Regions from separate parts of the Streptomyces griseiscabiei genome, predicted to be linked through region 4. Evidence: riboswitches for the same ligand, from Rfam matches in the RefSeq annotation. Region 4 holds a riboswitch; each other region holds the start of a gene.
What was found. A riboswitch is a leader RNA that binds a small molecule or an ion and turns the genes downstream of it on or off. The one in region 4 is predicted to bind cobalamin.
Positions count from the first base shown of each region.

Region 1: linked by a shared signal. The riboswitch ahead of J8M51_RS14555 (cobalamin biosynthesis protein) and the one ahead of J8M51_RS31900 (hypothetical protein) in region 4 are both predicted to bind cobalamin.
Region 2: linked by a shared signal. The riboswitch ahead of J8M51_RS17375 (prenyltransferase/squalene oxidase repeat-containing protein) and the one ahead of J8M51_RS31900 (hypothetical protein) in region 4 are both predicted to bind cobalamin.
Region 3: linked by a shared signal. The riboswitch ahead of J8M51_RS28705 (ABC transporter substrate-binding protein) and the one ahead of J8M51_RS31900 (hypothetical protein) in region 4 are both predicted to bind cobalamin.

Region 1 is NZ_JAGJBZ010000001.1:3,332,114-3,337,397, reverse strand. Features, by position in the region: gene J8M51_RS14560 (cobyric acid synthase) at 1-1,369, opposite strand, end outside; gene J8M51_RS14555 (cobalamin biosynthesis protein) at 1,366-2,307, opposite strand; cobalamin riboswitch at 2,415-2,567, opposite strand; gene J8M51_RS14550 (DUF397 domain-containing protein) at 2,802-3,008, shown strand; gene J8M51_RS14545 (hypothetical protein) at 3,039-3,350, shown strand; gene J8M51_RS14540 (hypothetical protein) at 3,280-3,786, opposite strand; gene J8M51_RS14535 (helix-turn-helix domain-containing protein) at 3,828-4,685, opposite strand; gene J8M51_RS14530 (hypothetical protein) at 4,931-5,152, opposite strand; gene J8M51_RS14525 (inorganic phosphate transporter) at 5,184-5,284, opposite strand, start outside.
Region 2 is NZ_JAGJBZ010000001.1:3,977,483-3,982,766, forward strand. Features, by position in the region: gene J8M51_RS17360 (aldehyde dehydrogenase) at 1-466, opposite strand, end outside; gene J8M51_RS17365 (MBL fold metallo-hydrolase) at 631-1,662, shown strand; gene J8M51_RS17370 (phosphotransferase) at 1,667-2,479, opposite strand; cobalamin riboswitch at 2,527-2,659, shown strand; gene J8M51_RS17375 (prenyltransferase/squalene oxidase repeat-containing protein) at 2,777-4,060, shown strand; gene J8M51_RS17380 (SCO2322 family protein) at 4,108-4,800, shown strand; gene J8M51_RS17385 (energy-coupling factor transporter transmembrane component T) at 4,879-5,284, shown strand, end outside.
Region 3 is NZ_JAGJBZ010000002.1:2,618,149-2,623,432, forward strand. Features, by position in the region: gene J8M51_RS28690 (cation:dicarboxylate symporter family transporter) at 1-225, shown strand, start outside; gene J8M51_RS28695 (ABC transporter ATP-binding protein) at 359-1,186, opposite strand; gene J8M51_RS28700 (FecCD family ABC transporter permease) at 1,249-2,355, opposite strand; gene J8M51_RS28705 (ABC transporter substrate-binding protein) at 2,352-3,413, opposite strand; cobalamin riboswitch at 3,482-3,688, opposite strand; gene J8M51_RS28710 (RidA family protein) at 3,787-4,194, opposite strand; gene J8M51_RS28715 (DUF6215 domain-containing protein) at 4,402-5,067, opposite strand.
Region 4 is NZ_JAGJBZ010000002.1:3,406,223-3,411,506, reverse strand. Features, by position in the region: gene J8M51_RS31910 (ABC transporter ATP-binding protein) at 1-807, opposite strand, end outside; gene J8M51_RS31905 (GntR family transcriptional regulator) at 812-1,258, opposite strand; gene J8M51_RS31900 (hypothetical protein) at 1,514-1,930, opposite strand; cobalamin riboswitch at 2,136-2,312, opposite strand; cobalamin riboswitch at 2,445-2,644, shown strand; gene metE (5-methyltetrahydropteroyltriglutamate--homocysteine S-methyltransferase) at 2,826-5,144, shown strand; gene J8M51_RS31890 (hypothetical protein) at 5,252-5,284, opposite strand, start outside.

The DNA of each region.
Region 1 (5,284 bases), on a different contig from region 4:
ACCGGCGCCCCGACGCGGCGGCCACCTCGCGCAGGAAGGCCCGCCGGAACCCGTCCGACTCCAGCGACCCGTGCCAGTGCGTGCCCCAGGTCTGCCCCACCCGGCACCCGTCCAGGCTGTTTCCGTGGTCATCGGAGATGAACCCTTCCCCGCCCAGCACCTCGGCGACCCCGTGATGGATCTCGTACCCCTCGACGCGCTCCCCGAGGGCCTCGCCCGCGGGCCGGGTGAGCGTCTTCTCCTCGGCGAACCGCACCCGGACGGGAAGGACTCCGAGCCCCGTCACCCGCCCCAGCCGGCTCTCGACCTCGTCCTCGATGTGCTCCCCGAGCACCTGGAACCCGCCACAGATCCCGAGCACCGGGCGCCCTTCCGCCGCTCTGCGCACGAGCGCGTCGGCGAGCCCCCGCTCCCGCAGCCACTCCAGCGCCCGGACGGTGCCCCGGGTGCCGGGCACGACGACGAGATCGGCGTCGGCCAGCTCCTCGGCCCGGTCCACGAACCGCACCACGACGCCGGGTTCGGCGGCGAGCGCGTCCACATCGGTGAAGTTGGACATCAGCGGCACCGCGCACACGGCGACCCGCAGCACGTCCTCCCCGACGGGCGGGGCGACGTTCGACTCCCGGACGGTCCCGCGCAGCGAGACCCGCAGCCCGTCCTCCTCGTCGATGCCGAGCCCGTGCCGGAACGGCAGCACCCCGTACGTCCGCCGCCCGGTCAGCCCGCGCAGCATGTCGAGCCCCGGCTCCAGCAGGGTGACGTCCCCGCGGAACTTGTTGACGAGGAACCCGGCGACGAGCGCCTGGTCCTCGGGGGACAACAGGGCCACCGTGCCGAAGAAGGACGCGAAGACCCCGCCGCGGTCGATGTCGCCGACGACCAGCACGGGCAGCCCGGCGTTCCGGGCGATCCCCATGTTGACGATGTCGGTGCGCCGGAGATTGATCTCGGCGGGCGAACCGGCCCCCTCGCAGATCACCGAGTCATACGTGCCCCGCAACTCGGCCAGACACTCCAACACGGTCCCGAGCAGCCGCTGTTGCCGCCCCCCGTGATAGCCGCGCGCGCTCATCTCGCCCACGGGCTTGCCCAGCAGCACGACCTGACTGCTCCGCTCGCCCCCGGGCTTCAGCAGCACCGGGTTCATCAGCGCGCTGGGCTCCACCCGACAGGCCTGCGCCTGCATGGCCTGGGCCCGCCCGATCTCGGCGCCCTCCTTCGTCACGAAGGAGTTGAGCGACATGTTCTGCGCCTTGAACGGCGCGACCTTCACCCCCTGCCGCACCAGCCACCGGCAGATCCCGGCGGTGATCACGCTCTTCCCGGCGTCGGAGGTGGTCCCGGCGACCAGCAGCCCACCGCTCATCCCCGACTCCTCGACCGCAGCAGCGACACAGCCGCACCCACCCCCAACGCCAGCCACCCGACCCGCCGGGACAGCCGGACGGCCCGTTCGATGTCCCCCACGACGACGGCGCGCCCCTCTCCATTCAGCACCGGCCGATGCTCGACCCGCCCCCCGTACGACAACGTGCCCCCCAATCGCACTCCGAGCGCCCCCGCGAACGACGCCTCCACAGGCCCCGCGTTGGGACTCGGATGCTTCCCCGCATCGGCCCGCCAGGCCCGGACCGCCCCCCGGGCGTCCTCACCGGAGGCCGCCGCCAACACGGCCGTCAGCCGGGCACCCGGCCACCCCATGACATCGTCCAGCCGCGCCGAGGCCCATCCGTAGCGCCGGTAGCGCTCCGAGCGATGACCGACCATGGCGTCCAGGGTGTTGACGGCGCGGAACCCGAGCAGTCCGGGCACACCCGCCACGGCCCCCCACACGAGCGCCCCCACCACCGCGTCGGAGGTGTTCTCGGCGACGGACTCCACGACGGCCCGCGCGATGCCGTCCGCGTCCAGTGCCTGGGGATCCCGCCCGCACAGATGGGGCAACCGCGCCCGCGCGCCCTCGACATCGCCCGCTTCGAGCGACCGCCCGATCGCCCCGGCCTCCCGCCCGAGCGAGGTCCCCCCGACGACGGCCCAGGTGGCGGCGGCGGTCAGTCCGACGGAGGCGGCACGCGACGGCCGTACGGCAGCGGCGGCGACGGCACCCAGCGCCACGGCGCCGCCCGCGCACACCGCGGTGTGCAGCGCGCCCCACCCGCGGTGGTCCCGCCACAGCACCCGCTCCACGGCACCGGCGGCCCGCCCGAACGCGGCGACGGGATGCCCCCGGCGCGGGTCGCCGAGCAGCAGGTCACCGAGGAGTCCGGCGGCGGCGCCGTACGCGAAGACGCGACCGGCACGCACCGGTTCAGCCGTTCACGGGGTCGGGCAGGGACCGGGCACTGAGCCCCGGCGGGCAGCCGCGCATGGCGCACATGGCGATGTGTCCTCACTCAGGGTGTCCACGCCCTGGTTCGACGAGACCGACGGCGAGAGTTCCTGGCTCCCGGGAGACGCGTCGAGATGCTTCCCCGGTGACAGTGGCGGGACCGCGCCGGACTCGCACCGGCTTCCTCTCCTGCCGTCGTACATGGCCCCGGCAGTCCACCACGCCCCTGGAAGACCCGTCAACTTGCTGTTGACCTGCGATGCAGCGGTGTGCCGAGCCCCACACCGCTGAAATCCCGTCAGACGCCCGAATCGGCTCTTTCCGTGCTCTTCCCCGGTGCCCGGGCGGGGAACACTTGAGGGAACGGCAGTACGAAGCACCGCACCCACGCGGAGGCGGGACACGACACTCGGTCGTCGCGGTGGACGCCATGTCGGTGCGCTGACTCTTGGGCTCGGAGGAGGTCGGTGTGATCGACAGGGAGTCGTCGGCACGGGTGTGGGTCAGGAGCAGCTACTCCGACAACGGGGGCGACTGCGTGGAAGTGGCCGCCGGACGGCGGCGCGTCATGGTCCGTGACTCGAACTTCGATCGTGACGCGCTGCTCGTCTTTCGCCACGCGGCGTGGTGTGGTTTTCTGGCGGGACTTGTGGACCCGGGAGCGGGCGGATCGTGAAGATCCGCTCGGGGGACGGGAGGTGCACACATGGGAGACCGAGCGAGGGAGACCGCCTCGGCGCGCCTGCGGAAGCCGGGCGTCTGGCGGGAACGGGTGACGGCGGCGGCCCCACTGGCGCTCTTCTGCTCCGTGATGGGCGTGCTGTCCGTCGGAGTGGGTGCCCTGGCGGCGCTGCTGGTGCCCGGCGGTGAGGTGCGTGCCCTGGTCTGGCTGGTGGTGACCGTGCTCGGCGCGGCCGGGGCCGGCCTGTGGTGGGGACTGACCCCGGTCACGGAACGGCTCCGGGTCCTGAACCGGGCGCTGGGGGAGGCTCGGCCCCGGCGGCCGCACCACCGCTGACGGGGCTGTTCCGGGAGTCGGCCGAGCGGTCGCGCAGGATCCTGCCCAGCCACGCGCCGAGCGCGGTGACGAGGGCCGCGCCCACCGCGCCGACCACCGCCGAGCCGAGCGGCGACATCCTGCCGAGCGGAAGGCCGGGACCGAACCGGGTGGCGACCGAGACGCTGAACAGCAGGACGCTGCCGCACGCCGTGCCGAGCAACAGCCGCACGGACAGCAGCCGGACGGCTCCCGCCACCCGCGCGCTCTCGACCTGGATCAGTGCCTCGGCCCACTCGGGGTTCTGCATGGCGTACGCCTTGAGGGCGCTGTCGCTCACCTCGGCCGGCTCGTCCCGGTCGGCCCGCTCGGGCGGGACTCTCGACGCGTCGTCCGCAGGGGCGGTGGAGGACGTACGCAATTCCCGCCACCACGCTCGTACTCCGAAGACCGCCATGAGGCCTCCCCCCGTTCGTCGCCCGGGTGTCCCGTCCCGGGTCAGTTGTCGTCCAGACTCTCCCTGATCGCGTCGAGCGCCTCGATCATCCGGTCGCCGTCGTACGCGATGGAGCCGATGTCCTCGAAGCACTCCTGATAACGCGCTGTGAGGCCCAGGTCGTCACGGTTCGTCAGGCCCCCCGTGGGGCCCTCGATGTAGAGCAGATCGTCGTCGTCCTTGAAGCCGAGCAGGATGAACGGCGTGGTGGTGCCGTAGTGCGCGCCCGCCGAGAAGGGCAGCAGCCGCAGACTCACCCGGGGATGCGCGGCCACCGTCTTGATGTGGTCGAGCTGTCGCCGCATGACGGCGGGGCCACCGACCGCGCGCCGTACGGACGCCTCGTCCAGGACGATGTCGGCCTCGGGGCCGCTGTCGCCGTCGAGCAGCCGCTCCTGCCGGGTGACGCGCAGCTCCACCTGCCGCCGCACCCGCGCCTCGGCGGTCCTGGCCGAGAGCAGCGCGGTCGCGTAGTCCTCGGTGTGCAGCAGCCCGGGAAGGACGATGGGGTTGTACATGCGGATCGTGGCGGCGGCGCCCTCGTACCCCAGGTACTGGGCGAACTGGGGGGAGACGAGGTCGCTGTACTGCGCCCACCAGGACTGGCCCTTGGAGCCCCGGGCCGCCTCCTCCAGCTCCGCCACCAGGACGGCGTCCGTGACCCCGTACTGCTGGAGCATCGCCCGCAGGTCCGTCACACCGAGGCTGACCGTCCCCGCCTCGATCCTGATCACCTTGGACAGGGACCACTCCAGGCCCTGCGCGGCGTCCCGCTGGGTCTGCCCCGCGCTCTCGCGCGCTTTGCGCAGCTCGATTCGCAGCCTGCGTCGATTCAGGCTCGGATCGATGTCCCTGGCCATGGTGCTCCCTGCCACATGTCGTCCCAGACTTGTCGGGCCGCCACCTTCGCTGTACCAACTCTCCATTAGAGTAGGTGAGTTGGCGACCGGCGGCTAGCCCTGGTCAGTATGACATGTGTCGTTTCGCGGAGGTCGCCGAGCTACTCCGAATGCGAAGAAAACCCCCGTAAGCGTCACAAGACGCCTACGGGGGTTGAAACCGGAGTTGCCGGTGTCGGCCCGAGAGGACCGTGGGATTTCCGGTCTCAGGTCATGATCAGTGAAATTCCGTACGCCACTGCCGCCGCGCACAGCGCGAAGCACGCGTACGCCCCAGTGGTCGCGAGCGCCACCGAGTCGCCCCGGGTTGACGCCTGCTCCCGCTTGGAGAGGCCGACGATGCCCAGGGTGAAGAGGCCGACGAGGGCCACGGTGACCACGAGGCTGACTCCGAAGACGGAGCCGAGGGCTGCCCAGTCGATGTGCATGGTGATGATCTTCCTCAGGGGGTCGCGGGGCTCAGACGGCGGGAGTCGGCGCGGACGAGGCGGCCGGGGCCGTGCTCTCGGCGGCGGGCGTCGCGGGGGCCGCGATGGTCGCCGTGAGGTCCTCGCCCACGG
Region 2 (5,284 bases), on a different contig from region 4:
TCCAGGGGACGACCGCCGCGACCACCCCGACCGGCTCGCGCCGCACCAGGATCTTCCCGAGGACACCGTCCCGCCGCTCCTCGTACGTGAATCCGCGCGCCGTCGTGATCGCCGCGTCCCACACCATCATCGAGGCGAGCGCCTGCACCATCACGCTGGAGGTGACCGGGGTGCCGTTCTCGGAGCTGATGATCCTGGCGAACTCCTCGTACCGCAGGGCGAAGGCGTCCTTGATCCGGGCGACGACCTCGATCCGTTCGTCGAGGGTCATGCGCGGCCAGGGGCCGTGGTCGAAGGCGCGCCGGGCGGCGGCCACGGCCCGGTCGACGTCCTCGCGCGAGGCGTGCGGGACGCGGCCGATGACCTCCTCCGAGTGCGGCGAGACCACCTCGATGACGTCCGTGCCCAGGGGGTCGGTCAACTCCCCGCCGATGAACAGCTGTCCGTGTTCCACGAGTTCGGTCATGGCCGCTGCCTCCCGGAGCCACTTCTCTGACATACCGTCAGTTCTGAATAGGGAACTGATACCAGTTCCAGAGAAAGGAGTCCATGTCGTCGGCCGGTTCACGGGCGCGCCTCGCCCTCCCGTACGCCATCCCCGGTGGAACTCGTTCTAGTTATAGTGACTTCATGACACAGGTGACCGATCACGGCGGCGGCGTACGGTCCATCGAGGTCCCCATCCCGGACAACCCCCTCGGCCACACCCTCGTGTACGTCGTCGACACCGACCGCGGTCCGGTCCTCGTCGACACCGGCTGGGACGACCCGGCGTCCTGGGACAGGCTCGCGGCGGGTCTGACGGCGTGCGGTACGTCGGTCGCGGAGGTCCACGGGGTCGTGATCACCCACCACCACCCCGACCACCACGGTCTGTCGGGGGCGGTGCGGGAGGCGTCCGGGGCGTGGATCGCGATGCACGCGGCGGACACGGCGATCGTCCGGCGCACGCGGGGGACGGGACCCGACCGCTGGTACTCCTACATGACGGACAAGCTCACGGCGGCGGGCGCGCCCGAGGAACACCTCGCGCCGCTGCGGGCCCCGCGCCGTCCCCGCGCCACCCTGCCCGGGTTCTCCCCCGCGCTCCCCGACCGCGAGATCGTCCCCGGCGAACTCCTCGACCTCCCCGGCCGCCGCGTCCGCGCGATCTGGACGCCGGGGCACACACCTGGGCACGTCTGCCTCCACCTGGAGGAGGCGCACCCGGCCCGACTCGCGGGCCGTGGGCGGCTGTTCTCCGGTGACCATCTCCTCCCCGAGATCAGCCCGCACATCGGCCTCTACGAGGACCCGGACGACGACACGGTCACCGATCCCCTCGGCGACTATCTCGACTCCCTGGAACGCGTCGGGCGTCTCGGCGCGGCGGAGATCCTCCCCGCCCACCAGTACGCGTTCACCGCATCGGCCGCGCGCGTACGGGAGTTGCTGGCGCATCACGAGGCCCGCCTCACCGGTCTGCTCGCCCTCCTCGCCGCTCCCCTCACTCCCTGGCAGCTGGCCGAGCGCATGGAGTGGAACCGGCCCTGGTCCGACATCCCCTTCTCCTCCCGCAACATCGCCGTCTCCGAGGCGGAGGCGCATCTGCGGCGCCTGGTGAAGCTGGGGCGGGCGGAGGCGGTGGCGGGGAGTGATCCGGTGGTGTATGTGGCGGTGTGAGGGGTCAGTTGCGGCGGTGGAGTGCGCGGATCAACTCCTCTGCGGCCCCGATCAGTTCGACCTCGCGCGCGCTCATCGTCGGCATGGCCGCCCGGCGCCGCCCCGCCTCGGCGAGACCGGAGTCCGTCAGGGCGGACAGGCCGTCGGACTGGTGGGCGAGGAGGGAGGCGAGAGTGGCGTGGGCCAGGGACGCGCGGGAGTCGGCGGCGTCCACGGCCACTTGCGCGAGGATCATCGCGGAGATACCCCAGTCCAGACCGGGCGGCCCCTCCTCGGCGTTGCTCCAGTCGATGACCTGCGGGCCGCGGGGCGTGACGATGACGTTCTCGGGATGCAGGTCGAGGTGGAGCACGCGAGAGGCGGGCGCGTGGCCGCGGGGCGGGAGGGCGTGCAGGGCGTGCAGAAGGTGGGCCAGGACGGCGCCGGCCCGGGCCGGGTCGAGCAGGCCCTCGCCGAAGGCCTCCAGCATGGTCGGGCCCGACAGCCGCTCCAGCACCATCTCCGTGCGCGTCGCGGAGCGGACGCGCGGGACCGGGTACCCGTGCCCCCGTACGTACTCCATGACCTCGGCCTCGGCGACGGCGTCACCCCAGCCGTCCCGGTAGCGCCGCAGCACCCAGGCCCCGGCCGCGTCGAGGGGCGCGGCGGGCGCGGTTCGTCTGTCGGCTGCGTCACTGCGGGCGGGGGCGGCGGGAGCACCGGCTTCGGGGGCCGGGGGGAGGTCGTCACGGCCGTGCGGGACGGACTCCGTTTCCGTGGCGTGGAGTTCGTACACGTCGGCCGTGCGGCCCGAGCCGAGGAGTCTTCCCGTGCGCATGGCCCGAACCTATCCCGGCGCGCGGACGGCCCTCAGCCCTTTGCTACCGACAGGTAGAGTGACCGGGTCGTCATCACACCCGTACAGGGGGAAGCCGGTGCAAATCCGGCGCTGACCCGCAACCGTGAACCGGCCCCGCGAGGGGACGGTGAGCCGGACCGCCCGGTACGGATTCGTGACCGGCTCGCGTACTCCGGCGGCCCGCCGGGGTACGGCACCGTCGAGGAATACGGAGCCGAGCCGCCCGGCGCTCCGCCGTGCGCCCGGCTCCCCGTCAGGGAGAGGCAACCGCCGATCATGAATGTCCGCCGCAGCGCCGCGGTAGTCGCCGTACTCATCGTCGCAGCCGGGCTCGGGACGGGACTCGGGACCGGTTTCGCACCGGCCGCCCTCGCCGACGACGGCTCCCCCGCACCCTCCGCCTCGCCGTCGCAGGCGATACCCACGGGCCTGTACGGCTCCAACGACCCCACGTACGACGGCGTCTGGCGGCAGTCCCTCGCGCTGCTCGCCCTGGACACCGTGGGCGAGAAGCCCGGGGCCGGGGCCGTGGAGTGGCTGGTCGGGCAGCAGTGCGCGAGCGGGGCGTTCGCGGCGTACCGGGCGGACGCCACCGCGAAGTGCGACGCGAAGACGGCCCTCGACACCAACAGCACGGCCGCCGCGGTGCAGGCGCTCGCCGCGGTGGGCGGGCGGGGCGCCGAGGCCGGGCGGGCCGTGCGGTGGCTGAAGGAGAACCAGAACGACGACGGCGGCTGGGGCTACAGCGCCGGAGGCCCCAGCGACGCGAACTCGACGTCCGTCGTGATCGGCGCGCTGACCGCCGTCGGCGACGCACCCGAGAAGCAGGAGAAGTCCGGCGAGTCGCCCTACGACGCTCTCCGCGCCCTCGCCGTCCCCTGCGGCGGCGACAGTGAGAAGAACGGCGGGGGCTTCGCCTATCAGCCCGACAAGAAGGGCGGGCTCGCGGCGAACGCGGACGCCACGGCCGCCGCCGTGCTCGGCGTCCTGGGCGAGGGCTTCGTGGCCGAGGCGGGCGACGGGGAGGGTTCCGCCGGGAAGTGCGCCGCGGGCGACTCCCCGGCGGACCTGGCCCACAACGGTGCCGTCCACCTGGCCGGTGACCTCACCGCCGACGGCTATCTGAAGTCCTCCCTCGCGGGTGCGGAGGACCAGCCCGACCACGGCAACACCGCCGACGCGGTCGTCGCGCTCGCCGCCGCCGGGGACGAGGACGCGACCAGGAAGCCGCTCTCCTGGCTGGAGAAGAACCACGGGGTGTGGGCGGCCAAGGCCGGGCCCGCCGCGTACGCGCAGCTCCTCTTCGCCGTGCACGCCACCGGCGGCGACCCGCGCGACTTCGGCGGCACCGACCTCGTGGCCCAGCTCAAGGACACCGGTCCGGCGCGCGATGTGGACGACTACTCGTCCGTGCCCGTCGACGAGGAGGCGTACTACGACGGTGGGACCGACGACGGCACATGGTGGAAGATCGGGCTCGCGGGCGTCCTCGCCGCGATCGTCGCGGTCGTCGCCGGGTTCGTGCTGGCGAAGGCCCGCAGGAAGCGGCGGGAAGGGTGACCAGTCGGCAGAGCGGCGCCGTGTCGCGGTCGCGGTCGCGTGGCGTCGTGCTCCTGCTGAGCGGCGTCCTCCTCACGCTGGGGCTGGGCGGCGTGGGGCAGGGGCAGGCCCATGCCGCCGCGTACCGCTACTGGTCGTTCTGGGAGCGGAACGGTTCGGCCTGGGCGTACGCCACGCAGGGGCCGTCGACCGCGCGACCCGTCGACGGGGAGGTGCAGGGGTTCCGGTTCGCGGTCAGCCGGGACTCCGGGGACGCGGTACGGCCGCGCGGGGTCGCCGACTTCGCCGCGATCTGCGGGAACACGGGCGCGCGGGCCGGGCAGAAGCGGGTCGCGCTGGTCGTCGACTTCGGCACGGCGGCGGACGCACCGGCCGGGGAGACTCCTCCGGCGGCGCGTACGGCGTGCGCGCGCGTGCCGGACGACGCGACCTCGGCCGAGGCGCTGGCGGCGGTCGCGAAGCCGCTGCGGTACGACACGAGCGCGATGCTCTGCGCGATCGCCGGATATCCGAGGGCGGGGTGCGGGGAGGCGGTGGGTTCCGACGAACACGCCGACACCGACACCGACGGCACGGACGTCCCCGAAAGCCCTGCCACCTCTGCTGCCTCCGATGCCTCCGGCGCCTCCGGCGCCTCCGGCAAGGGCGACGGACCCGCCGTCGGGCTGTTCGTGGGTGTGGGAGTCGTCGCCGCGCTCGGGGCCGCCGCGGTGTGGCAGGCGCGGCGGCGCCGGGGGTAGGGGCCGATGCGGTGGTTCACAGGGCGCCCGGAGGCGGGGCCGGCCGGGGACGGGGCCCGCGGCCCGGCGGTTCGAGGCGTGCACCCCCTCGCCTGGTGGCTCTGGGCGCTCGGCCTGGGGACCGCCGCGTCGCGTACGACCAACCCCCTGCTCCTCGGTCTGCTCATCGCGGTCGCCGGGTTCGTCGTGGCGACGCACCGGACCGACGCGCCCTGGGCCCGGTCGTACGCCGCGTTCGTGAAACTGGGGCTGGTGGTGCTGGTCGTACGGCTGGGGTTCGCGGTGGTGCTGGGGTCGCCGATCCCGGGGACGCACACCCTGTTCACGCTGCCCGAAGTGCCGCTCCCCGACTGGTCGCAGGGCATCCGGCTCGGCGGCCGGGTCACGGCGGAGGGGTTCCTGTTCGCGCTGTACGACGGGCTGCGGCTGGCCGCCCTGCTGATCTGTGTCGGCGCCGCGAACGCCCTCGCGAACCCGGCGCGGC
Region 3 (5,284 bases), 790 kb from region 4:
AAGAAGGTACTGGGCGGAGAGATGCCCTTCGTGGAGGAGTCGGACGACGAGCCCCACGGCGAACCGAGCGGCACCGCGGCCGCACCTGAGCCCCTGCCCGCCGCCGGACCGGAGGCCCCGCTCAAGTCCGGCCTCGCGGCCCCGCGCGAGGCCCTCGTCGGCCCCCGCGAACCCGCCGAGGCCCAGGCCGAGCCGAGCAAGAACCGCCCGCTGGAGACACCTTGAGCGGGAGTTCGCCCGGACCTGGCGAAGTCGTGGGGTCGTGGTCCGCCCGGCGCGGGCGACTTGAGCCACGATTCCCTTCAGGCGTGGCCTCCCCACCGCCCCCGTCCCCAGTCGGCCTCGCCCCCGGCCGGCCTCACCCAACCCCGCCCTCACCCCCGTCCGCCCCGCCCCCTCGGGCGAGTGGCCCCAGGAAGCGGATGTGCGGCCGGTCGGTGGGGCCGGGGCGGGTGATCGTGGCCCGTACGCCGTAGACGTCGGCGATCAGGGACTCGGTGAGGATGTCGTGGGGGGCGCCGACGGCCACGACGCGGCCCTGTTTCAGGATCACCAGCCGGTCGCAGTACATCGCGGCGAGGTTCAGATCGTGCAGGGCGACGACGCTGGTGAGGCGGAGGTCGCCGACCAGGGTCAGCAGGGCCAGCTGGTGCTGGATGTCGAGGTGGTTGGTGGGCTCGTCCAGGAGCAGCTCGTGCGGCTCCTGGGCCAGGGCGCGGGCGATCTGGACCCGCTGGCGCTCCCCGCCGGACAGGGTGTGCCAGGACCGGTGGGCCTTGTCGGTCAGACCGGTGCGGGCCAGCGCCGTACGGACGGCCTCCTCGTCGTCGGCGGCGACGGGCGCCCAGGCCCGGCGATGCGGGACACGGCCCAGCCGTACGACGTCCAGGACGGTCAACTCGACCTGGGTGTCGGACTGTTGGGCCACCACGGCGATCCGCCGGGCGACCGCGCGGCGGCCCACCCGGTCGAGCGGCTCGCCGTCGAGGGTGACGACGCCCGAGGCCGGCGCGATGACCCCGGCGAGCAGACGCAGCAGCGTGGACTTGCCCGAGCCGTTGGGGCCGAGCAGTCCGGTGACGGTCCCGGGACGCGGCGCCAGGCTGACCCCGTCCAGGATCAACGTGCCGTCGGCGCTGCGGGAGACCCGCTCGGCGCGCAGCCCGGCCGTCCCTGTCGCATCCATCGCATGCATCGCATCCATCGAGTCCGTGGCTTCCACGGCGTCCGTGGTGGCGGCCCGGTCGTTCATCGGCTGCTCCTGGTCCGGTACATGATGGCGACGAAGGCGGGGACGCCGATGAGGGACGTCACCACACCCACCGGGACCTCCTGCGGATCAAGGACGGTACGGGCGAGGGTGTCGACCCACACCAGGAACACCGCCCCGGCCAGGGCGGTGGCCGGCAGCAGCCGTCCGTGCCCGGACCCGGTGAGCGCGCGGGCGGCGTGCGGCAGGACCAGCCCGACGAAGCCGATCGCCCCGGCCGAGGCGACCAGGGCCGCCGTCAGCAGCGCGGTGACGCACAGCAGGACCAGCCGGGTGCGGGCCACGGAGACACCGAGCGAGGCCGCCGCGTCCTGCCCGAACGCGAACGCGTCCAGCGCGTGGCTGTGCCCCAGACAGACCAGCAGCACCACGACCAGCACGGCCAGACACACCGTCACATCCGTCCAGTCCGCCCCGCTGAGCGAGCCGAGCAGCCAGAACAGCACCGCGCGGGTCGTCTCGGCGTCGGCGGCGGTCATCACCATGAAGGAGGTGAGCGCGGAGAACAGCTGCATGGCCGCGACACCGACGAGCACCACGCGGTCCGTGCTGCCGCCCAGCGTCTGGCTGAGCAGCAGCACCAGCCCGAAGGAGACCACCGCGCCCAGGAACGCGCCCCCGGACACCGACAGCGCACCGCCGCCCACGCCGAGCACCACGACCACGACGGCGCCGGTCGACGCCCCGGAGGAGACGCCCAGCACGAAGGGATCGGCCAGCGGATTGCGCAGCAGGGACTGCATGACCGCGCCGCACACCGCCAGTCCGGCCCCGCACACGGCGGCCAGCAGCGTGCGCGGCAGCCGCAGATTCCACACGATGCCGTCCCGGATGGGCGTCAACTCCGTGTGCCCCCAGCCGAGATGGGCGACCACCGTGGACCAGACGTCGACCACGCCGATGTCCGCGGGCCCGATGGTGATCGCCACGGCCACGGAGACCGCGAGCGCCACGAGCCCGGCCGTCCACGCCACCGACCGCCGCAGCACCCGTACGACGAGCGGCGCCGGACCGGCGGTTCCCCCCTTCCCCGCCGTCCCCTTCCCCGCCGTCCCCGTCCGTACGTGGGCCTTTGCACCGGTCATCCCGCGAGGCCGAACTCGCGGAGCGCCGCCGCCACCTTCTCCACGCCCTCGACGGTCCGCACGGTCGGGTTCATCGCCTGCCCGGACAGCAGCACGTACCGCTTCTTCTTCACCGCCGTCATGTTCCTGGTGACGGGATCGGACTCCAGGAACTCGATCTTCTTCGCTGCCGTCTCCGCCGTCTGCTCCTCGCGGACCAGGTCGCCGATGACGAGGACGTCGGGGTCGCGGTCGGCGACGGCCTCCCAGTTGACCTGGGGCCACTCCTCCTCGGTGTCGTCGAAGACGTTCTTCGCGCCCAGTTCGCGGGTGATGACCCCGGGGGCCCCGCAGCAGCCCGCGAGGTACGGGGACTGGGCGTTGGCGAACCAGTACAGGACGGTGACGCCCTCGGCGTCGAGGCCCGCGGTCGCCTTCTCCACCCGGGACTTCAGCTCCGCCACCAGCTTCTCGCCGCGCTTCTCGACCCCGAAGATCCGCGCCAGATCGCGCACTTCGCCGTAGACCGCGTCCATGGTCAGCGGCTCGGTGCGGACGCCGTCGCCGTCACCGCTGTTGTCCTTGCCGACGCAGTCGGAGGGGGAGAGATAGGTGGGGACGCCGAGCTTCTCGAACTCCGCGCGGGTCGCCACCCCGCCCTTGCCGAGGGTGGACGCGAACGAGGAGACGACGAGGTCGGGTTCGGCGTCCAGGACCTTCTCGAACGAGGGCGCGTTGTCGGCGAGCCGCGGCACCTTCGCGTTCGCCTTCTCCAGGGCCTTCGGCAGCGGGTCGGTCCAGGTGGCGGTGCCCGCCATGCGGTCGGCGAGGCCGAGGGAGAGCAGGATCTCGGTGGTGCCCTGGTTGAGGGAGACGGCACGCTCGGGCGGGCTGTCCACCCGCACCCGCTCACCGCAGTTGTCGAGGGTGACCGGATGACCGGTGGACTCGCCCGGGGCCGCTCCCTCGGCGGCGGACGTGCCGGACCCGGCGGACCCGGAGCCCCCGCAGCCGGTCAGCAGCAGCGAACCGGCGGCCAGGAGGAGGACGGCATGACGGACAGGACGTGCGATCGGCACGGGACTTCCTTCGGCGTCGAGGGCTCATGCGCGAAGCCCGGTCGTACGGAGCTGTCCCGGGCACCCCTCGGCGCCGGGGACCGCCAGCAGGTCTTCGGACTCGGGTTCACCCGGACGAGACGCCTTCCCGGACCGCGATCGTGACCGCCGTCCAGTGGCCGTTGCCCCGCCCGTCACCCTCACCGCTGCGCGTCAGCTCCGGATTCACACCGGATTCCCTGACCCGTACGCGTCGATGCGCGCACATGGGTTCGACTGGCGTCGGCAAGCTATCACAGGCCCCCGGCCCACCCGTTGACCTGCCCGCCTGCCCGCCTGCCCGCCTGCCCGCCTGCCCGCCCCTCCGCCCTCGCCGTGCCGTGCCGTGCCGTGTTCAGTCGACGACCGCGGTGGCCTCGATCTCGACCAGATGCTCGGGGATGTCCAGCGCCGCGACGCCGAGGAGGGTGGCGGGCGGGGTGGCGGTGACCCCGAGCTTCCCGGCCGCCCGGGAGATGCCCTCCATGAGGGCGGGCATCTTGTCGGGCGTCCAGTCGACGACATGGATGTTGATCTTCGCCACGTCGTCGAAGGAGGCCCCGGCTCCGGCCAGCGCGGTGCCGACGTTCAGATAGCACCGCTCGACCTGGGCGGCCAGGTCGCCGACGCCGACGGTGACCTGGTCGGCGTCCCAGGAGACCTGTCCCGCGACGAACACCAGCTTCGTGCCCGTCGCGACGGACACCTGCCGGTACGCGTCGATCTTCGGCAGTCCGTCGGGGTTCACCAGGGTGATGGCCATGTCGTACGTCTCCTCGTCATGAGCGCCCGAAGGGCAACACGTGGGGTTCACGTGCTCTCTCGTGGTTACCGGGTAACCGTAGGAGAGTGGCCGCTGACGTGGAAGAACGCACTTTTCGGTGCCTGGGTTACCTCGTGGTGACCCTGCAGTTCAGGCGGTCGTGCGGTCGTGCGGTCGTGCGGTCGTGCGGTCGTGCGGTCGGGCGAGTCAGGCGGCGGGTTTCCACCCGGGGATCGTCGGCAGGACCTTCTCGGCGACGCGGAACAGGGCCTCGTCGTCGGGTGTCATGGAGTCCTGGCGGTAGATGACGAGTTCGAAGGTGCTGCCACTGTCCTTCGGGTCCGTCGCGACCAGCAGCCGACGGGCGACACCACCGGGGCCGGACGCGGCGTCGGCGCCGTCGAACCCGAAGGAGATGGCGATGGTCTGGCCCGAGTACAGGGCCGCCGTGTGCCCGAGCACCTTCCTGGTCTCGGCGCCGGAGCCCAGATAGCCGACCGACTCGGCGACCGGGAGGTCGTCGTACGACGCCGAGAGCTCGACGGTGTACGTGTCCAGCCTGACGGTCGCTTCGGGGGTGACGGTCTTCGTGCCGTCGGCCCAGGTGGACTCGTTGTCACTGCCCGAGGCGGTGACCGCCTTCTCGGTCGGGGTGCCGAGGAGCCCCGGCAGGTCGGAACGGTTCAGCGCGGTGCACAACCGGGCACCGGAGACCTCGCCCCGCGGCGCCGGCGAGGCGTCGTCCGAGGCCGAGCAGGTCGCCGGTCCCGAGGACTCCTGCGTCCCACCGAGCAGGTCCCCCAGCAGCCACATGCCCCCCAGGATCACCCCGACGGTCGCCACCGCCGAGAACACCTGGGCCCCGGTGCTCATCTCCTTCCCGGACCTGGGCACGGGCCCGGACGCGGGCGCCCCGCCGACGACCGCTCCCGACCCTGCCCCCGCCTCCGGTTCCGCCGTCGAACCCGTTCCGGAACCGCTGAAGTCGTCGACCATGCCCCCGTGCCCCCACGTTGATGTGCACACGCCCCCCGTGCGCCGGGGGAGCCTAGCCGGTGATCGTCGCGAGGCGAAACGGAATTCCGGCCGC
Region 4 (5,284 bases):
GTCCCAGGGGCCGGCGACCGGGCCCTCGGGGCGGATCAGCGCGGTGAACTGGCGTCCGCTGGTCCGCGACTCGACGAGGGTGTGGTGGTCGAGGGCGGCGGGCATGCCGTCGCCCTCCTTCACCCCCGTGACCAGGGTGTGCACGGCCAGCAGCTCGTCCACGTCACCGGCGAGGCGCACTCCGCCGCCGGAGACCACGACGAGGTAGTCGCACACGTTCTCCAGTTCGGCGAGGACGTGGGTGGACATCAGGACGGTGGTGCCGCGCCCGGCTGCCTCGGCGAGGAGGGTGCCCATGAGTTCATGGCGCACGACCGGGTCGAGGTCCGACATCGGCTCGTCGAGGAGCAGCAGGTCGGGCCGCTTGCCGAAGGCGAGGGCGATGGCGACGCGGGTGCGCTGGCCGCCGGAGAGGGTGTGGATCTTCGCGTCGAAGGGCACATCGCCCGCGCGGACGATGTCCTCGGCGGCGCGCTGGTCCCAGCCCGGGTTCAGCTCCCGCCCGATCCGCAGGGTCTCCGCCACGGTGAACCGGCGGAACAGCGGCTTCTCCTGGGCGAGGAACGCCGTACGCCGGCCGGACTCCGCGGAGCCGGGCGCCTCCCCGAACAGGCTGATCGAACCGTGCGTGGGCTGCAGGACATGGGCCGCGATGCTCAACAGGGTGGTCTTGCCCGCCCCGTTGGGTCCGATCAGCCCGCAGATCCGGCCGGCCGGAAGCCGGAAGGAACAGTCCCGCAGCGCCCAGCCCCGCCGGTAGCGCATCCCCAGGCCGTACGCCTCAAGCGCCGGCTCCCCCGCGTACATACCGTCACTCACCTGTGCTCCTCGTTGTCTTGGTCCCCGTGGTCGGCGCGTTCGCGGCGCCGTACTGCTTCTCCATCGCCGACGCGACCAGCGCGGCCACGTCCTCCTGCTCCAGCCCCGCCTCGGCCGCCTTCGACATCCACGTCAGCAGGTCCCCGTAGAGCGGCGAGTCGGTGCCGGTCTGCGGGCGGGCCAGCGTGCGGCGTACGAACGTGCCCAGCCCCGGCCGGGGTTCGACCAGGTCCTCACGCTCCAGCTCGCGGTACGCCTTGAGGACGGTGTTCGGGTTGACCGCGCTGGTCTCGGCGACGTCCTTGGCGGTCGGCAGCCGGTCGCCCGGCACCAACACGCCCAGCCGCAGCGCCTGTTTGGTCTGCTGCACGATCTGCTGGAAGGCGGGGACGCCGCTCCGCCTGTCGATGCGGTACTCCACGACCACCCCCTTCATCATTCCACTACTTGATTAGTGGAATGATGATGGAGGGATGCGCGGACGGTTGTCAACGAGATCCGGGAAGCGGGCGTGGCGGAGTCGGAGTTGCCCACAGGGACCGGAGGTGGCGCCGGGGTCGGCGCGGAGGGCGCGGTTCAGCGAACCGGCGTCGGGAGGGCGTCGACCCGCCCCGTCATGGACGCGAGTCGCTCATGGCTCCGGCACGAACTCACCCCGATGGGCCGCACCCGAGGTCGGGTGCGGCCACCGGGCCTACGACTCCCGCGAAGGCCGACCGCCTGCCGCTCTGGGCGGGGTGAACACATAGAGGTCGAGGATGTCGGGGCAGGGGGCGACACCGGGGCCGCCGGCCCGTACCCAGGCGACGATGTCCTCGGTGGCGTCGGTGTCGTTGACGAGGCCCAGCCAGACCGGGCGGGCACCGGCCGCCCGTGCGGTGGCGGAGGGCTGGACGACGACCACGTTGGCGTGTTCGCAGACGTCGAGGCAGTCCGAGACGCGCACGGGGATGTTCTCGGTCAGGTGCGCGACCTGCTGGTCGTGATCGACTCCGGGCACCTTCGGGGTTCCGCAGCAGCAGTCCCGGCAGACGACGACGCGGCTGGGCGCCGGTGCGGCGGGGGCGTGCTCGGTACGTCGTTCCTCAGGTCGAGGTGGGCGTGGCGGCATCGCTCGTCAGGCTCCTCTCGCGGGAATTCCCTCGCGGACCGGGTGAGGCAGGATCAGGACCGGACCTGATCGTGGTCTTGTCACCGGGGTGGCCGAGGGTGGCCGGGTGACCGGCGGCGGAGAGGGGGCGAAGGTACGGAACACGGGCGTGCCTCGGGGGTCGGGGCTCGTTCGCGGAGCCTGGCCTGCGGACGTCCCTCCGCGCGGGGGCACGGAGGTGCCAGCAGGTCTTCGGACTCGGGTTCGTCCGGTCGGGGCGCCTTCCCGGTCTCCCAGTGGCGTGCGTGCCCCGCCCGTCCCCCTCACCGCTGCGCGTCAGTTCCGGATTCGCACCGGATTCCCTGGCCTCGGATGTGGCTCGGCTGGCCCGATGAGGCTATCAATATCGCCGTACGCACCGGGGCCCTGCCCGGCTCGCCCCGGCCGTCCCGGTGCCGGCGGACCGCGCGGAGGGTCCGCAAATGGAGCTGACCGTCGGGCATTTCGGTGCCGACACCCCGTATGGTGGCCGCAGCAGCTGGTTCGCCCCGTCCGCCAGGCGGGGTGTCGCAAGAGGGAACCCGGTGGGAATCCGGGACTGCCCCGCAGCGGTGAGTGGGAGCGACCGCCGTCATACGCACTGGGTCCGACGTACCGGACCTGGGAAGCGACGGCCAGTAGGTGTCCACCGGGAGACCGGAGGGCGTGCCCGCGAGTCCGAAGACCTGCCAACTGCCCGTGCGCGGACCACTCCGTGCGCGGATACCCCGGTGACCTCGTGGGCGGGTCGGCGTACATACCAGACGGAACGACCGTGCCGTTGTCGCGCGGGGGCGTCGCCGTCCGGTTCGTCATCCCTTCGCGCTCTCGTCCCGTCTCCGGGATCTCAGGGAATCGTCTCGCGAAGGAGATCTCCGTGACCAGCAGGACCGCAGCCGCGGCAGCACGGGCCACCGTGTACGGCTACCCCCGCCAGGGCCCGGACCGGGAACTGAAGAAGGCGATCGAGGGCTACTGGAAGGGCCGCGTCACCGCCGACGCCCTCCGCTCCACCGCCACCGGTCTCCGTGCCGCCGCCTGGCGGCAGCTCGCCGACGCCGGCATCCACGAGGTGCCCACCGGCGACTTCTCGTACTACGACCATGTGCTCGACACCACCGTCATGGTGGGCGCGATCCCCGAGCGGCACCGCTCCGCCGTCGAGGCGGACGCACTGGCCGGCTACTTCGCGATGGCCCGCGGCACCCGGGACGTGGCGCCGCTGGAGATGACGAAGTGGTTCGACACCAACTACCACTATCTGGTGCCCGAGCTGGGTCCCGGCACCGTCTTCACCGCGAACTCCGGCAAGCCGGTCGCGGAACTGAAGGAGGCCCTCGCTCTCGGCCTGACCGCGCGGCCGGTCCTGGTCGGCCCCGTCACCTATCTGCTCCTCGCCAAGCCCGCGCCCGGGGTGGCCGCCGACTTCGAGCCGCTCACCCTTCTGGACCGGCTGCTGCCGGTGTACGCCGAGATCCTCTCCGATCTGCGCGCGGCCGGCGCCGAGTGGGTACAGCTGGACGAGCCCGCCCTCGTGCAGGACCGCACCCCGGCCGAACTGAACGCCGCCGCCCGCGCCTACCGCGAGCTCGGCGCGCTCACCGACCGGCCGAAGCTGCTGATCGCCTCCTACTTCGACCGGCTCGGCGACGCCCTTCCGGTCCTGGCCAAGGCTCCTGTCGAGGGGCTCGCCCTGGACTTCACCGACGGTGCCGCCGCCCACCTCGACGCCCTGGCCGCCGTCGGCGGACTGCCGGGCAAGCGGCTGGTGGCCGGTGTCGTCGACGGCCGCAACATCTGGATCAACGACCTGTCGAAGTCGCTGTCCACCCTCGGCACCCTGCTGGGCCTGGCCGACCGGGTCGATGTCTCCGCCTCCTGCTCCCTGCTCCATGTGCCGCTCGACGCGGCGGTGGAGCGGGACATCGAGCCGCAGGTGCTGCGCTGGCTGGCCTTCGCCCGGCAGAAGACAGCGGAGATCGTCACCCTCGCCCAGGGCCTCGGCCGGGGCACCGACTCCATCGCCGCCGAACTCGCCGCCAACCGCGCCGACCTGGCCTCCCGCGCGAGGTCACCGATCACCCGCGACCCGGCCGTACGCGACCGTGCCCGGGCGGTCACCGGCGCGGACATCCGCCGCTCCCAGCCGTACGCCGAACGCGCCGTCGCACAGCGCGCCCATCTCGGGCTGCCGTTGCTGCCGACCACGACCATCGGATCGTTCCCGCAGACCGGCGAACTGCGGGTCGCGCGGGCGGATCTGCGCGCCGGACGGATCGACACCGCCGGATACGAGGAGCGTGTAAGGGCGGAGATCCAGGAGGTGATCTCCTTCCAGGAGAAGGCCGGGCTGGACGTCCTGGTGCACGGCGAGGCCGAACGCAACGACATGGTCCAGTACTTCGCCGAGCGGTTGACGGGGTACCTGGCCACGCGGCACGGCTGGGTCCAGTCCTACGGCACCCGCTACGTCCGCCCGCCGATCCTGGCCGGCGACATCTCCCGCCCCGAACCGATGACGGTCCGCTGGACGACCTACGCCCAGTCCCTCACCGCACGCCCGGTCAAGGGCATGCTCACCGGGCCGGTCACCATGCTCGCCTGGTCCTTCGTCCGCGACGACCAGCCCCTCGGCGACACCGCCCGCCAGGTCGCTCTCGCCCTGCGCGACGAGGTGAACGACCTTGAGGCGGCCGGGAGTTCGGTGATCCAGGTCGACGAGCCCGCGCTGCGGGAGACGCTCCCGCTGCGCGCCGCCGACCGCCCGGCCTATCTCGCGTGGGCCACGGAGGCGTTCCGGCTCACCACCGCAGGAGTGCGGCCTGACACCCAGATCCACACGCACATGTGCTACGCCGAGTTCGGCGACATCGTCCAGGCCATCGACGACCTCGACGCCGACGTCATCAGTCTGGAGGCCGCCCGCTCGCACATGCAGGTCGCCCGTGAACTCGCCGCCCACGGCTATCCCCGGGAGGCCGGACCCGGTGTGTACGACATCCACTCCCCGCGCGTCCCGAGCGCCGAGGAGGCCGCCGACCTGCTGCGCACCGGGCTGAAGGCCATCCCCGCCGAACGTCTGTGGGTCAACCCCGACTGCGGCCTCAAGACCCGCGACTGGCCCGAGACCCGCGCCTCCCTGGAGAACCTGGTCACCGCCGCGCGCACGCTCCGGGACGAACTGCCGGCCACCTGACCCGGGGGCGGTCGGAGCCGTAGTCCCCAGTGGGCCGGGATGCCACAGGCGCCCCGGCCCACGTGCCGACCTGCACTCATGGAGCCGTGCAGCAGCTTGGGGCGGCGCTATTGGGGGCAGCCGCCGGCGCACTGGGCGGT